Regions from separate parts of the Methylobacterium sp. 1030 genome, predicted to be linked through region 3. Evidence: riboswitches for the same ligand, from Rfam matches in the RefSeq annotation. Region 3 holds a riboswitch; each other region holds the start of a gene.
The links. A riboswitch is a leader RNA that binds a small molecule or an ion and turns the genes downstream of it on or off. The one in region 3 is predicted to bind cobalamin.
Positions count from the first base shown of each region.

Region 1: it holds a riboswitch for cobalamin, as region 3 does, so the genes downstream of both, ABIC30_RS17815 (TonB-dependent receptor) here and ABIC30_RS06265 (TonB-dependent receptor plug domain-containing protein) in region 3, are expected to answer to the same signal.
Region 2: it holds a riboswitch for cobalamin, as region 3 does, so the genes downstream of both, ABIC30_RS16770 (CbtB domain-containing protein) here and ABIC30_RS06265 (TonB-dependent receptor plug domain-containing protein) in region 3, are expected to answer to the same signal.

Region 1 is NZ_JBEPKM010000011.1:173,496-177,685, reverse strand. It holds gene ABIC30_RS17820 (PepSY domain-containing protein) at 1-487, opposite strand, end outside; gene ABIC30_RS17815 (TonB-dependent receptor) at 481-2,664, opposite strand; cobalamin riboswitch at 2,950-3,142, opposite strand; gene ABIC30_RS17810 (NUDIX hydrolase) at 3,280-3,714, shown strand; gene ABIC30_RS17805 (RluA family pseudouridine synthase) at 3,857-4,190, shown strand, end outside.
Region 2 is NZ_JBEPKM010000010.1:251,619-255,808, reverse strand. It holds gene cobW (cobalamin biosynthesis protein CobW) at 1-298, opposite strand, end outside; gene ABIC30_RS16780 (DUF1636 domain-containing protein) at 295-696, opposite strand; gene ABIC30_RS16775 (CbtA family protein) at 689-1,441, opposite strand; gene ABIC30_RS16770 (CbtB domain-containing protein) at 1,458-1,640, opposite strand; cobalamin riboswitch at 1,676-1,870, opposite strand; gene ABIC30_RS16765 (discoidin domain-containing protein) at 2,032-3,396, shown strand; gene ABIC30_RS16760 (S10 family peptidase) at 3,419-4,190, opposite strand, start outside.
Region 3 is NZ_JBEPKM010000003.1:367,771-371,960, reverse strand. It holds gene ABIC30_RS06265 (TonB-dependent receptor plug domain-containing protein) at 1-1,674, opposite strand, end outside; cobalamin riboswitch at 1,794-2,002, opposite strand; gene nikA (nickel ABC transporter substrate-binding protein) at 2,295-3,869, shown strand; gene nikB (nickel ABC transporter permease subunit NikB) at 3,881-4,190, shown strand, end outside.

The DNA.
Region 1 (4,190 bases), on a different contig from region 3:
GGGCCACCTTCAGGAAGGGCCGGAGCGGATCGTAGCGGGCCGTGACGGTCCACTGGTCGCGCGCGACCAGCTCGGCCTGCGCAGCCGGAGCACCACCGGCCGCGACACGCAGCGCGTCTGCGAGTGTCAGCGGACCGAGCCGCGCGCCGGTCCGTGCCGAGACCGTCACCCGGGTGCCGTCGTGGCCGGCGATCCGGTAGACCGGCTCGTCGCCCCGCATCTCCAGGCCGAAGGCGGCCGGCACGCCGGCGAGCCCGCCGGCCCGCAGCGCCGCGTCCGGCGCGACCGCGACCTGATCCCAGGCGATCGGGGCGAGCCCCGACAGCCGCTCGGCCTCGGTGAGCGCCGGGAACGGCACGTAGAGCATCACCAGCCCGGAGCCGATCCACAGCGCGAAGAACAGCCCCGCGGCGATCCCGGCCCAGCGGTGGAACAGGAGCAGCCAGCGCCGTCCCGCCTTGCCGAGCCGGTGCGGCAGGCTCACCACGTCACCGTGTAGGCGACCTCGACCGAGCGCGGGCGCCCGAGCAGCCAGTTGGTGCCGACCCCGTTCACGGCGTTGCCCGAGATCGCGTAGACCTTGTCGAACAGGTTGTAGACCCGCACGGACAGGCGCGAGTCCGCCGTCACCTGATGGTCCAGGACCGCGTTGACGAGGTTGTAGGCGGGGCGCCGCGCCGTGTTGCCGAAGTCGCTGTAGACCTGCCCGACGTTCTGCAGTCCGACCCGCGCGGTCCAGTCGCGGGTGACGTCCCAGGTCAGCCAGAGGTTGGCCACGCGCTCGGGCACGTCGATCGGCTGGTTGCCGGCATACGAGACGGTGGCGCCGTTCACCGTCTGGTCGAACCGGTCGTACTGCGCGTGGAGGAGCGCGAGGTTGCCGTCGAGCCGCCAGCCCGGCGCGAAGCGCCAGCCGAGCGCCAGCTCGAAGCCCTGCGAGGACTGGCTCCCCACCTGCGTGGACAGCGTCGGCTGGCCGGGGATCGCCGAGATCAGGTTGTCCTTGACGATCCGGTAGCCCGCGACGGTCCATTCGAGGGCGCCGTCGAAGGCCAGACCCTTGGCGCCGATCTCGACCTGATCGCCGGTCGCGAGCTTGAAGCCGGCCAGCGACTGCGACAGCGTGATCAGGCTGTTCACCGGGTCGGTGGCGAAGCTGTACTGGGCGTAGAGCGCGCTGTCCGGCGTCGGGTTGTAGACGAGGCCGAACCGGTAGCCGAGCGCCCGATAGGTCTTCTCGAACCGCGATCCCGTCTGCAGGTCCTCGCGGTTCAGCGTCGGCACGTCGAGGCGCACGCCGGTGAGGAACGAGAGCTTGTCCGACAGGATCACCCGGTCCTCGGCGAAGACCGAGGCCTGGCTCGTCTGCGTCGCGTAGGCCGGGCGCGCCCGGCCGTTCTGCGGGAACAGGCCCGGATCGTAGCCGGTGAGCGGCACGCTCGTGGTCTGGTCGAAGTAGAAGTTGTTGGTGTGGCGGAAGTCGATGTGGTTCACGTCGAAGCCGGCCACGAACTGGTTCGGCAGCCCGAACAGGCTGCCCCGGAACGTCGCGTCGAGGCGGTCTCCGACCTGCTCCTGGCTGTGGTAGATCTCCAGGTAGTCGCCCCGGTCCACGAGCCCGGTGCCGCGGTTGTAGCTGTACTGCTCGACGTCGAGCCAGTGGCGCCGGCTGGTCAGCCGGTAGGCGGTGTTGCGGATCGTGATGTCGGCCGAGGGGGACCACTCGGTCTTGAGCTGGGTCCAGTTGTCGGCCCACGTGATCTTCGCGTCGCGGACGTTGTAGTTGTTGAACCGGATGAGATCCGGGATCCGTCCCTCGACCAGCGGCGTGCCCCAGTAGCGGGCGGGCTCCTGGTAGCCGAGATCGTGGCTCAGGGTGAAGGCGAGGTCGGCGCTCGGCCGGAACAGCAGGGCGGCGGAGACCGCGAGGTTGCGGAAATCGCCCTCCGGCCGCATCCAGCCGTCGGCGCGGTTGCCGCTGACGTTGAGGCGGTACGCGAAGGTGTCGCCGTACTCAGCCTGGCCCAGCGGGCCGCCGGAATCGAGGGCGAGCCGCGCGACCCCGTCGGTGCCGATCACCGCGCGGGCGGCGTTGATCGGCACGAAGACCGGCTTCTTGGGCACCACGTTGATGACGCCGCCGATGGCGCCGTCGCCGTAGAGCACCGAGGACGGCCCGCGCAGCACCTCGATCCGCTCGACGTTCCACGTGTCGAACGGGAAGGTCACGGTGTTGGCGCCGACGTAGAAGCGCGTGCCGTCGTAGAGCTGCTGGATCGAGTTCGGGCCGGCGAAGCCGCGGGACGTGAACGCGCCGTTGCCGTTGCCGGGCGCCGCGATGGTGGTGATGCCGGTCGCGTCCTGGGTCACGGCCTCGGCGATCGTGTCCTGGCCGCGCAGCCGCGCGGTCTCGCCCGACACGATGTCGAGGCTGGCCGGCGTCTCCAGCGGCGTCAGGCCGAGGCGGCTCGCGGTCCGGTCAGGCGTGCGCAGGTTGAGCCCGTTCGGCGGGAGGCGGCTCGGGTCGCCGCCCGCGCCCGCGACCGACAGCTCATCCAGCGTGACCACCTCCTGTGCGGCGGCCGGACTGGCGAGGAGCGCGAGGAGAACGCCGCAGAGCGGGGCCCGCCCGCCGAGGCAGGAGCGATGGGTCGATGGAGACATGGGGAAAGCGGTCCGTGCGCGGCGCGCGCCGGCCCCCGCGTCCTACAAGCATTGTAATAACATTACAATGCGCTCGCTGTCCGGTAGCCTCTGCCCGTGCGGGCGCGCGACGGCGTCCTGCGACAGGGCTCGAGGGGTTCGGGACGGCGGAGACGGGCATGGGGAACGGCGTCGCGGGCGCGCTTGCTGTGGCACGTCACCGCGAACGAGGCCTCGGCGGCCGCCTCCCCTCGGGACTGGCGGCGCCTCGACACCCGCCAGGACACCCCGCCCGGCGCGTTTCGCGTGTGACCACGGCTGACGGCAGGTCTCCTGGCTCGCGGGTCGCCGCCCTCGCACCGTCTTCCCGGGGTGACCCAGTGACGTGGTGGTGAAGGGCTCGCCGCTTACAGTTGCGGGGGCAGCCGCGGCTTCGGGGCGAACCCCTCACCGCGTTCCCTTTTGATCCCCGAGGGGAACCGTCGAACACAGCTTGGCCGTAGCGGGGGCGGGCGTCAACCGTGTGTCCGGTTGTTGCCGTGGATCGGCGCGCTGTGCGCCGGTCCGTTGCGGCCTCGCCGACGACGGGCTAGCCCCTGCGGGATGACGGTCTGGCGGCCCCCTGCGGAGATTCGCGTGAAGGCACTGGGTCTGCCCCGGCGCGGCAACAGCCTGCTCGTGGCCGAGGTCCGCGCGGATGACGGGCGGCTGAAAGGCGTCCGGCCGCTCGGCGGCAGCGTCGCGTTCGGCGAGCGGGTCGAGGACGCCCTGATCCGGGAGTTCCGGGAGGAGCTCGGCGTCACCGTCTCGGTGCTCGGCGGCCCCCGCGTCATGGAGAACATCTTCACGCACGAGGGGCAGGTCGGGCACGAGGTGCTGTTCCTGTTCCCCGTCGCCCTGCCGCCGGGGCGGTTCGACGGGCAGGAGCGCTTCGTCTTCCACGAGGATTCCGGCACCGCCTGCGTGGCGCGGTGGTGCGATCTGGACGGGCTCGACGTGCCGGGCGGTCCCGACCTCTTCCCCGCCGGCCTGAAGGCCCGCCTCCGCGACGCGTGGCGCGCGGAGCTCTGACGGACCGGGCCGGCCCACCGCCTTTGCCGCTCGGCGCGGGCGATGCTACAGCCGGGCAATCCCATCGGTCCGGACGTCCGCGACGCCGCGGCCCATGCGCCCGGACGCTCCGTCCGACGCGGAGACGGGTGCCGGCGGAAGCATGACGATACGACCTCCCAGAAGCGGCGGGCCGACGGGGCGCAAGCCTCAGGCCGGCAAGTCCAGCGCCAGCAAGTTCAGGGGCGGCAAGGCCCAGGCCGACGGCCGCGCCCGCACGGGCCCGCGCACCAGCGCCCGCGACGCCGCCGAGCGCGCGGCCCGCAACCGCGGCGAGGATGCCGGCACCCGCGATCCCTGGGGCGCGCAGGCCGCTGCGGCCCCGGCGCCGGCCCGGCCGCCGAAGCCGCGCCGCGACGCCGCCGCACCGCGCGACGCCGCGGCGGGCAAGCCCGGCGGCCGGCCGCCGGCCAAGCGCTCGGCGGCCCCCTCCCCGG
Region 2 (4,190 bases), on a different contig from region 3:
GGATGTGCTCCGGCGGCTCGGCGCGGCCGAGAAGGGTCTCCAGCGCCGGCACGAAATCGTCCGCGACCGTGCAGCAGATGCAGCCGTTCGGCAGCTCGACGATGGCGTCCTCGGTGCAGCCCTCGACGCCGCAGGCGGCCAGGAAGGACTTGTCGAAGCCGATATCACCGAACTCGTTCACCAGGATCGCGAGGCGGCGCCCCTTGGCGTTCTCGACCACGTGGCGGACGAGGGTCGTCTTGCCGGCCCCGAGGAATCCGGTGACGATGGTGCAGGGGATCTTGTTCACGAGGGTCATTCCGCGGGCTCCAGGGTGCCGGCGGGGACCGGGCGGGGTTCTGGGAAAGGGGGAATGCGGGCGATCACGCCCTTGCGGAACGCCTCCGGACGCTCGCGCCAGGGCACGATGCCGTCCGGGGTCGCCGCGTAGGCCGCGAGCCCGCCGAGGATGATCTCGGCCGAGGCGGCCGGATCCATGTCGCCGTAGACGTAGGTCCAGCGGTCGGCCGCGGCGACCGCCACGGTGCAGGGCCGCTTGCAGACCGAAAGGCACTCCACCGCCTCGACCCGCAGGTCCGGCGTGGGGCCGCTCCGCGCTCGAAGCGCCTCCAGCAGGCGGGCCCCGGCGCGGGGCCCGTCGGGGTCGTCGTCCGGCCGGCGGCAGGTGGTGCAGACGTAGAGAACGGTCTCAGGCACGGGCCGCTCCCCGATCCGCGCCGCGGGCGAAGGCCTGCCACGCCCAGCCGAGCCCCAGCCCGATCAGGATCCAGAACACGAAGCTGATGGCGAGCGACCGCGCGGCGAATTGCGCGGCGAGCGCGGCCGGAAGTTCGGACGCGGCCTCGGGCGCCTGCGGGGCACCGACGACGTGCGGCGCGATGATCAGGACGAGCCCCCCGAGGATCGTGATCAGCGCGCGGCGTATCGTGATCAGGTAGAGCCCCATCCCGGTCGCCGCGGCGGTCATCACCCACCACGCCTGCCGCGTCGCGAGCGGGGCCGCCGCGCTGCCGGGCAGTTCCGGCGGCAGGCCGAGACCCGGCGCGAGCGCGACGCTGGCGAAGGCGGCCACCGCGAAGGCGAGGCCGACCTGCGGCGTGGGTTCGCGGCTGCAGGCGAGCATCACCGCGCCGAGCAGCAGCGCGTAGCCGACGCCGCCCACGAGGGTCGCGAGCCCGGTGAAGGCCATCCGCGGCAGGCCGGGCGCGGGCTGCCATTCCGGCGCGGCGTCGGGCGCGGCGTGGTCGTGCCCGGCATGGGCGAGCACGATCGGGAACGCCTTGATCGGGAGCGCCTTGGCAGCCCGGTTCGGCGCCTCCTGCTGCTCGTAGCGCTCGGCCGCGACGATCAGCGGCGAGGTCAGCGTGAGTTCGAGGCCCGTCACGATGGCAGCCGCGAAGAAGCCGGCGGCGAGGGCCGCCGACAGGAGCCGGATGATCATCCCTGGTCCGGGGACGTCAGTGGCAGGGGAAGTTCTGGGTGTGCCGGAAATCGTGCGCCGCGTTGTGGAGCGCGATCGCCGGCGAGAAGCCCGCCATGAACAGCAGGCCGAGGCCCAGCACGGCCGCGAGTGCGACGGCGATCGGGCGCTCCGACGCGCGGGTGCCGGCGGCGATGGGGGCGAGGGTTTGCGTCGTCATCAGAAGCGTCTCCAGCCGCCCCACCGGCGGCATTGCGGGATCCTGTCGCGACGGCAGGTCTCCTGGCTCGCGGCTCGGCGCGCCCACCGCCTTCCCGGATCGCTCCGGTGGCGCTTGGCGGGCGCTCGCCGCTCACAGTTGCGGGGGCAGCCGCGGAATCGGGGCTTCAAACCCCTCACCGCATTCCCTTTTCACCCCGTCTCCGGGGCACCGTCGCCCGGCCGTTGTAGACGCATGACCGCCGGGACACAACGGAGCGGCGCCGGATCGCGGCCGTTTCCCGCGCCCGCCCCGCGATCGGGGCGGGCTTGACGGCCGCGCCCCGGAGCGGGCACCGCCGCACCCGATACCCGCCCGGCCCCGGCGCGGGCGCTGAACTCCCGGAGACCCGATGGCCCCGACAGACGATCCGACCCCGGTTCTCGTCGATCTCGCGGCAGGCCGTGAGCCGCGGATCGTCTCCGATGTGGGCACGGGAACGACGTGGCTCGAGGTCGACCTCGGCGGCCGCTTCCCGATCCATTCCGTCGCCCTGCGGCCGGGGGAGGGGGCGGTTCCCGCGGAGCCCGGCGACGTCGCGGTGGCGGTCTCGCAGGACGGCGTGACGTGGGCCGAGCCGGACCTCGCCGTCTGGACCGCGACCCCGGACGCCCTCGTCGCCGCGATCGTCCCCGACGAGCGGGCCTGGGCGCGCGCGGTCCGGATCGCCGCGCCCGAACCGGCCCGGATCGCCGGCATCGGCATCCGCGCCGACGAGGCCGCGGTCGACCTGATCGCGCTGCGGGCGATGCTCGGCCTCGACGTGACGCTCCTGAACGAGAAGCCCGGCGCCAACGTCTACGTCACCTACGCGCTCCAGTCGGCGCCCGACCGCGCCAGCCATGCCCTGGTCGGCCTGTCGCTGTTCGAGAACGGCGCCTTCGGCAACTGCCTCGTCCAGTACATCATCGCGGTGACCATCGCGAAGTCGCTCAACCTGAAATACATCAAGGTGCCCAAGGTCGACCGCAGCAAGGTGATCTTCCTGACCGAGCGGCTGACCTGCGACGGCATCACCTTCATCCCGCCGGACGAGCCGCTGCCGGCGGACGGCTACTTTTTGTCGGGCCTGTATTTCGACCCGACGCAGTTCGAGCGCGTGACCGCGCTGCGGGGACCGGCGGATTCGCGCGCGATCGTGCAGAGCGTGATCCGGCCGCTGTTCAACGGTCTGCCGAAGAACTTCCCGGTGAAGCCCGACGACCAGCTCCTGATCCACATCCGGTCGGGCGACATCTTCAGCACCTGGGTCGATCCGCACTACCCGCAGCCGCCCTTCGCGTTCTACCGGATGGTCATCGACCGGCTCCTGGCCGAGGGCCGGATCCGCTCGGTCAAGCTCGTCTTCGAGAACAGGCTGAACCCGGTCATCGCCGAGGTGGAGGCGTACGCGGAGCGGCGCGGATTGCCGGTGGAGATCCAGAGCGAGTCGCTGATCTCCGACGTCGCGGCGCTGGTGAACGGCCGCTACCTCGTCTTCGGGCTGGGGACGTTCGGGCCGGGGATCTGCCACCTCTCGGACCACGTCGAGCAGGTCTTCTACTTCGCGTCGAACTGGCCGCAGGGCTTCCAGTCGATCCCCACAATCGGGAAGGTGGTCGAGGTCCGCGATCTCGAGGGCCGCTACATGAAGGTCGGCGAGTGGCAGAACACCGACGCGCAGCGCCGGACGATGGTGGATTACCCGGCCGAGGCCCTCGCCTTCGACGACGCGTGACCGGCTTGGCGGGCCGGAGGCGCTACGGCGCCGTCCGGAGATGCTCGGCGGGGGCTCCGGCCGGACGGTTCGAGCCGGCGTCGCGCACCTTCAGGGCGTCCGTGTACATCCGCTCCACGTCCGTCCGGAAGGCGGCGCGCGAGTCCGGTCGCGTGTAGAACATGTGCCCGCCCGGATAGACCGCGAGGCTCAGGCGGCCGGCGGCGTAGGCGGGGACCTGCGCCAGCAGGAGCTTCGAGGCGAAGTAGGGCGTCACCAGGTCGGTGAAGCCGTGCGCCACGAGGACGCGCAGGTGCCCGTCGAGCGCCAGATCGCCCTTCAGGTTCGACAGGACCTCGGGTGCCTGCCGGCCCGAGCCCCAGTTCCAGCCGCGATTGACGGCGTTGTTCAGGAGCTCGTAGCGCATGTTGGTCACCGGCCATTTCAGCGTCCGCGCGTAGAGGTCGAGCATCGCGCTCGTCAGCGGTGCCTGGAGGGCGGTGAGCTGGGGATCCTCGAAGCTCGACTGGGCGGCGTCCGGGTTCGGGTCCCAGCCGGTGATGCCGGTGTCGTAGGCGCTGGTCACGCGGCCCTCGGCGCGGTCGATCTCGCGCTGGACGCTCCGGGTCGAGAGGCGCGCCGCCTGGGCACGCACCAGGGCGGGGTCGAGACCGACGAGGGGCGCGACCTTCTCGGTCATCCGGGCGACGGCGGCCGTGTCGCTCGGCCCCTTGAGCAGGTCGCTCAGGTACGGGCCCGAGGCGTAGGCCTCCGCGTCGCCGAGCAGGGTTGGCGTCGGCACCGTGCCGGCCCGC
Region 3 (4,190 bases):
ACGCAGCAGCTCCTGGTGGGCGATCTCGTCCTTCGTCACCGTGGTGGTCCAGTCGAGCCGCCCGCTCCAGAACTCGTTGAAGCGCAGGGCGACGAAGCTCTCGGTGCCGTAGGCAGTCGCCTGACCGACGTTCACGTTGGTGGAGAAGGTCGGGTAGTAGGCCGTCTGGATCAGGTTCTTGAAGTCGGTCTGATAGTAGGTCGCGCCCACGGTCATGAACCCGTCGAACAGCGGCTGCTCGAAGCCGCCGTCGAACCCGAAGCTTTCCTCCGGCCGTAGGTTCGGGTTCCCGAAGAAGCGGAAGCCCGGATAGTCCTGGTAGAGCTGGCTCAGGGTCGGCGGTTTGAAGCCGGTCCCGACGCTGCCCTTCAGGCGGGTGTCGGTGGCGGGCACGATGTAGCTCGGCGCCACCCGAAAGGTGGTCGCGCCGCCGAACTGGTCGTTCGAGTCGTGGCGGATGTTGGCGACCAGCGCGGCGCCCGCGAAGGGTGTCGTCTGAAGCTCGGCGAAGCCGGCGGAGTTGCCGTTGGACCGGTCGATGCCGGTCGTCTCGAAGCGCTCGTCCTCGCGCTGTGCCCCAAACAGGACGAGGTTGCCGGGTGAGACCTGCCAGTCGCCGCGGTAATCGAACCGGGTCCGCTCGCCGAGGTAGGTGGTGGGTGTCGGCGGCGCGAGCGGGTCGAGCGGGCCGGCGAATAGCCGGTCGAACTTCGAGTAGTTCGCCCCGAAGACGTTGTGGAAGCCCGGCACCGGCGTCCACTCGGCCTCGCCCCTCATGATCAGTTGCTGCTGGTCGTTGAGGTTCCGGTACGGCAGCGGCACGTACGGGAAGCCGCCGTCGGCCTGGTCGAGGTAGGCGCTGTCGGAGAAGCGCAGGACGTAGTTGAGGCGGAACTCGTCGGTGAGTTGCGCCCCGAGCTTGGTCGAGACCGTCTTGATGTCGGTGAAGGCGGTCCGCAGCGGTACGCCGCGGGGCAGCAGCTCGAACGGGGTGACCTGCACGGCGGATTGCCGGATGTGGCCGACCGACACCGAGTAGTCGAAGATCCCCTCCGAGCCGGAGACGTTGCCGAACTGGTTGAAGGTGCCGAACGAGCCGCCTTCGACCGTCGCCATTGCCCGAGTTGGCCCTTCGCCACGCTTGGTCACGACGGAGATGACGCCGCCGATGGCGTCGGCCCCGTAGAGGCCGCTCTGGGGCCCGCGCAGCACTTCGATCCGCGAGAGGTCGTAGGTCTGCAACTGGCTGAAGTCGAAGGCGCGGTTCGGGGTCGAGGGGTCGTTGACGTCGATGCCGTCAATCTGAACCTTCACGTGGTTCGAGTTGGTGCCGCGGATGAAGACCGAGGTCTGGCCGCCGGCGCCGCCGGTCTGCACGACGTTGAGGCCCGGCACCTGCTGCAGAGCATCCGGCACCGTCCGGCGCTGCTGCTCCTGAAGCAGGCGGTCGGTGAGCACGGTGACACTCGATCCTGTGTTGGCAATCGGCGTCGGCACGCCGGTGGCCGACACGGAGATCTCGGACAGCGAGACCGCGGCCTGCGCGCCTCCCTGAGCATCGGCGAAGGGCGCGGCGACCTGCTGCGAGCGGGCGGGAATGGAGACGAGCAGCGCGGATGCGGCGCAGGACAACGCCAGCGTGCGCCGGAGCGCGGAGGAAACGGGACTGGACACGGGACGGCCTCGGGGGACGGCTGTGGCACGTCACCGCGAACGAGGCCTCGGCGGTCGCGTCCTCCAAGGAACCACGACGCCGCGACACCTCCCAGGACACCCCGCCCGGCAAGCTCCGCGTGTGACCACGGCTGACGGCAGGTCTCCTGGCTCGCGGGTCGTCGCCCTCTCATCGTCTTCCCGGGCGAGGCCGCCCAGTGACGTGGTGATGAAGGACTCGCCGCTTACAGTTGCGGGGGCAGCCGCGGCATCGGTCGAGCCCTCACGGGCGTGACCTCACCGCGTTCCCTTTTGATCCCCGAGGGGAACCGTCACGCTCAAGCTAAGCTGCGGTGCATCTATCCGTCAACGCACGGAAGCACATTGTTCAGATGTGTGGCTTTTGAGGCGTCAATCGATGTCTGAGCAGGGTGGATTTCCGCCGATCCGTTTTGAATTCACACCCTCGCCAAGCGACGAACGTCCGCCGGGCTATCACAGGATTGAGGTGGGGCGTGCTGAACACCTCTGCGAAGGGTGTCCAATCCTCGGTCGCGGTGAACACCCTGTAGGAAATGGTTCACGGTCAAGCTTGGGCAGTGTATGACGTTCGGCAACGATCCTCATACCGCGACCCATACATGACCAAGTCGGCGACCCTCGCCGTCGCCGCGTTGGCGGCGAGCTTCCTCGGACCGCCCCAGACAGCCGCCGGGCAACTCACCTACTCGTGGCCCTCGAACGTCGGACCGCTGAACCCGCACCTCTACGCGCCCAACCAGATGTTCGCGCAGGCGAGCCTCTACGAGCCTCTGGTAAAGTACCGCGATGATGGATCGGTCGAGCCCTGGCTCGCGACCTCGTGGAACATCTCTGAGGACGGGCGGACCTACGATTTCGTCTTGCGCCCCGGCGTCACCTTCAGCGACGGGGTTCCCTTCGACGCGGCCGCGGTCAAGGCGAACTTCGACGCGATCCTGGCCAACCGCCCGCGGCACGCGTGGCTCGATCTCGTCCAGCAGATCGAACGCACAGAAGTTGTTGGGCCTCTGGCGTTCCGCCTCGTCCTGAAGGCGCCGCACTACCCGACACTGCTCGAACTTTCCCTGCCGCGGCCCTTCCGGTTCCTGTCTCCGAAGGCCATGGGCCCCGGCGGTACGACGGCCGTCAACATCAGGGCGCCGGTCGGCACAGGGCCGTGGCGGCTCGTCGACACCCAGCTCGGCGTCTCCGACACGTTCGAGAGCAACCCGGGTTACTGGGGCCCGAGACCCATCTTCGACCGGCTCGTCGTCAAGGTCATCCCCGATCCTAACACCCGCGTCATCGCCCTGCAGACGGGGGAGATCGACCTCGTCTACGGCGCGGGCGGACAGATTCCTTCGGAAGCCTTCGTCCGACTTCGAGACATGGCCCCGAACTTCGCCTCAGCGGTCTCGCCGCCGCTGGCGACCCGGGTGCTCGCGATGAACTCCGCGCGCTTCCCGACAGATGATCGGGCGGTCCGCCTCGCCATCAACCACGCCGTCGACAAGGACACGCTGGTCCGGACGGTACTCGATGGGATCGAGCCGCGCGCGGACTTCCTGTTTGCGCCGCGCGTGCCGTACGCCGACGTCGGGCTGAAGCCCTACGGCTTCGACCGGGCCGCGGCCTCCCGCATGCTCGATGCAGCCGGCTGGACGCTTGGGCGTGACGGCGTGCGTGCGAAGGACGGACGCCGCCTTGCCGTCGAGGTTGATTTCGTCGGTACAAACGCTCAGCAGCGGGCGATTGCCGAGGTTCTCCAGGCCGACCTTGGGCGCGTGGGCATCGATAGCCGGCTGATCGGCGAGGAGGAGAGTTCGATCCTGGCCCGCCAGAAGGACGGCCGCTTCGGCCTCATCTTCGGCGAGACCTGGGGGCCGCCCTACGATCCCGCCTCCTTCATCAGTTCGATGCGCACCCCGTCGCACGCGGACTATCAGGCGCAGGTCGGGCTGCCGGAGAAGCCCGGCATCGACGCGGCCATCGCGGAAGTCCTCGCCTCGACGGACGAGACTGAGCGCCGACGGCTTTATGCCAAGCTGCTGACTACCCTCCACGAGGCCGCGATCTACCTGCCGATCTCTCACTCCGTGGCCATTGAGGTCCATCGCCCGACCATCGCGGGCGTCGGCTTCGGGGCGACGATCAACGAGATCCCCTTCGCGGCGATGCGGCCGGCGGCCCGGTGACCGGCATGCCGATGCTCCGCTTCATCGCCGTGCGTCTCGCGCTGATCCCGCCGATGCTGCTCGGCGTGTCGATCCTCGTGTTCGTGATGCTCCGTCTTGGCCAAGGCGACCCGGCCCTCGACTACCTGCGCCTCTCGCAGATCCCGCCGACCGACGCCGCCCTCGCCGACGCACGCATCCTGCTCGGCCTCGACCGACCGTTCGTCGTCCAATACCTCGATTGGCTCTGGCGTGCGCTTCAGGGTGACTTCGGCCTCTCCTACGTCACGCGCCGGCCGGTCCTGCCTGAGCTCCTCGGCTACCTGCCCGCGACCCTCGAAC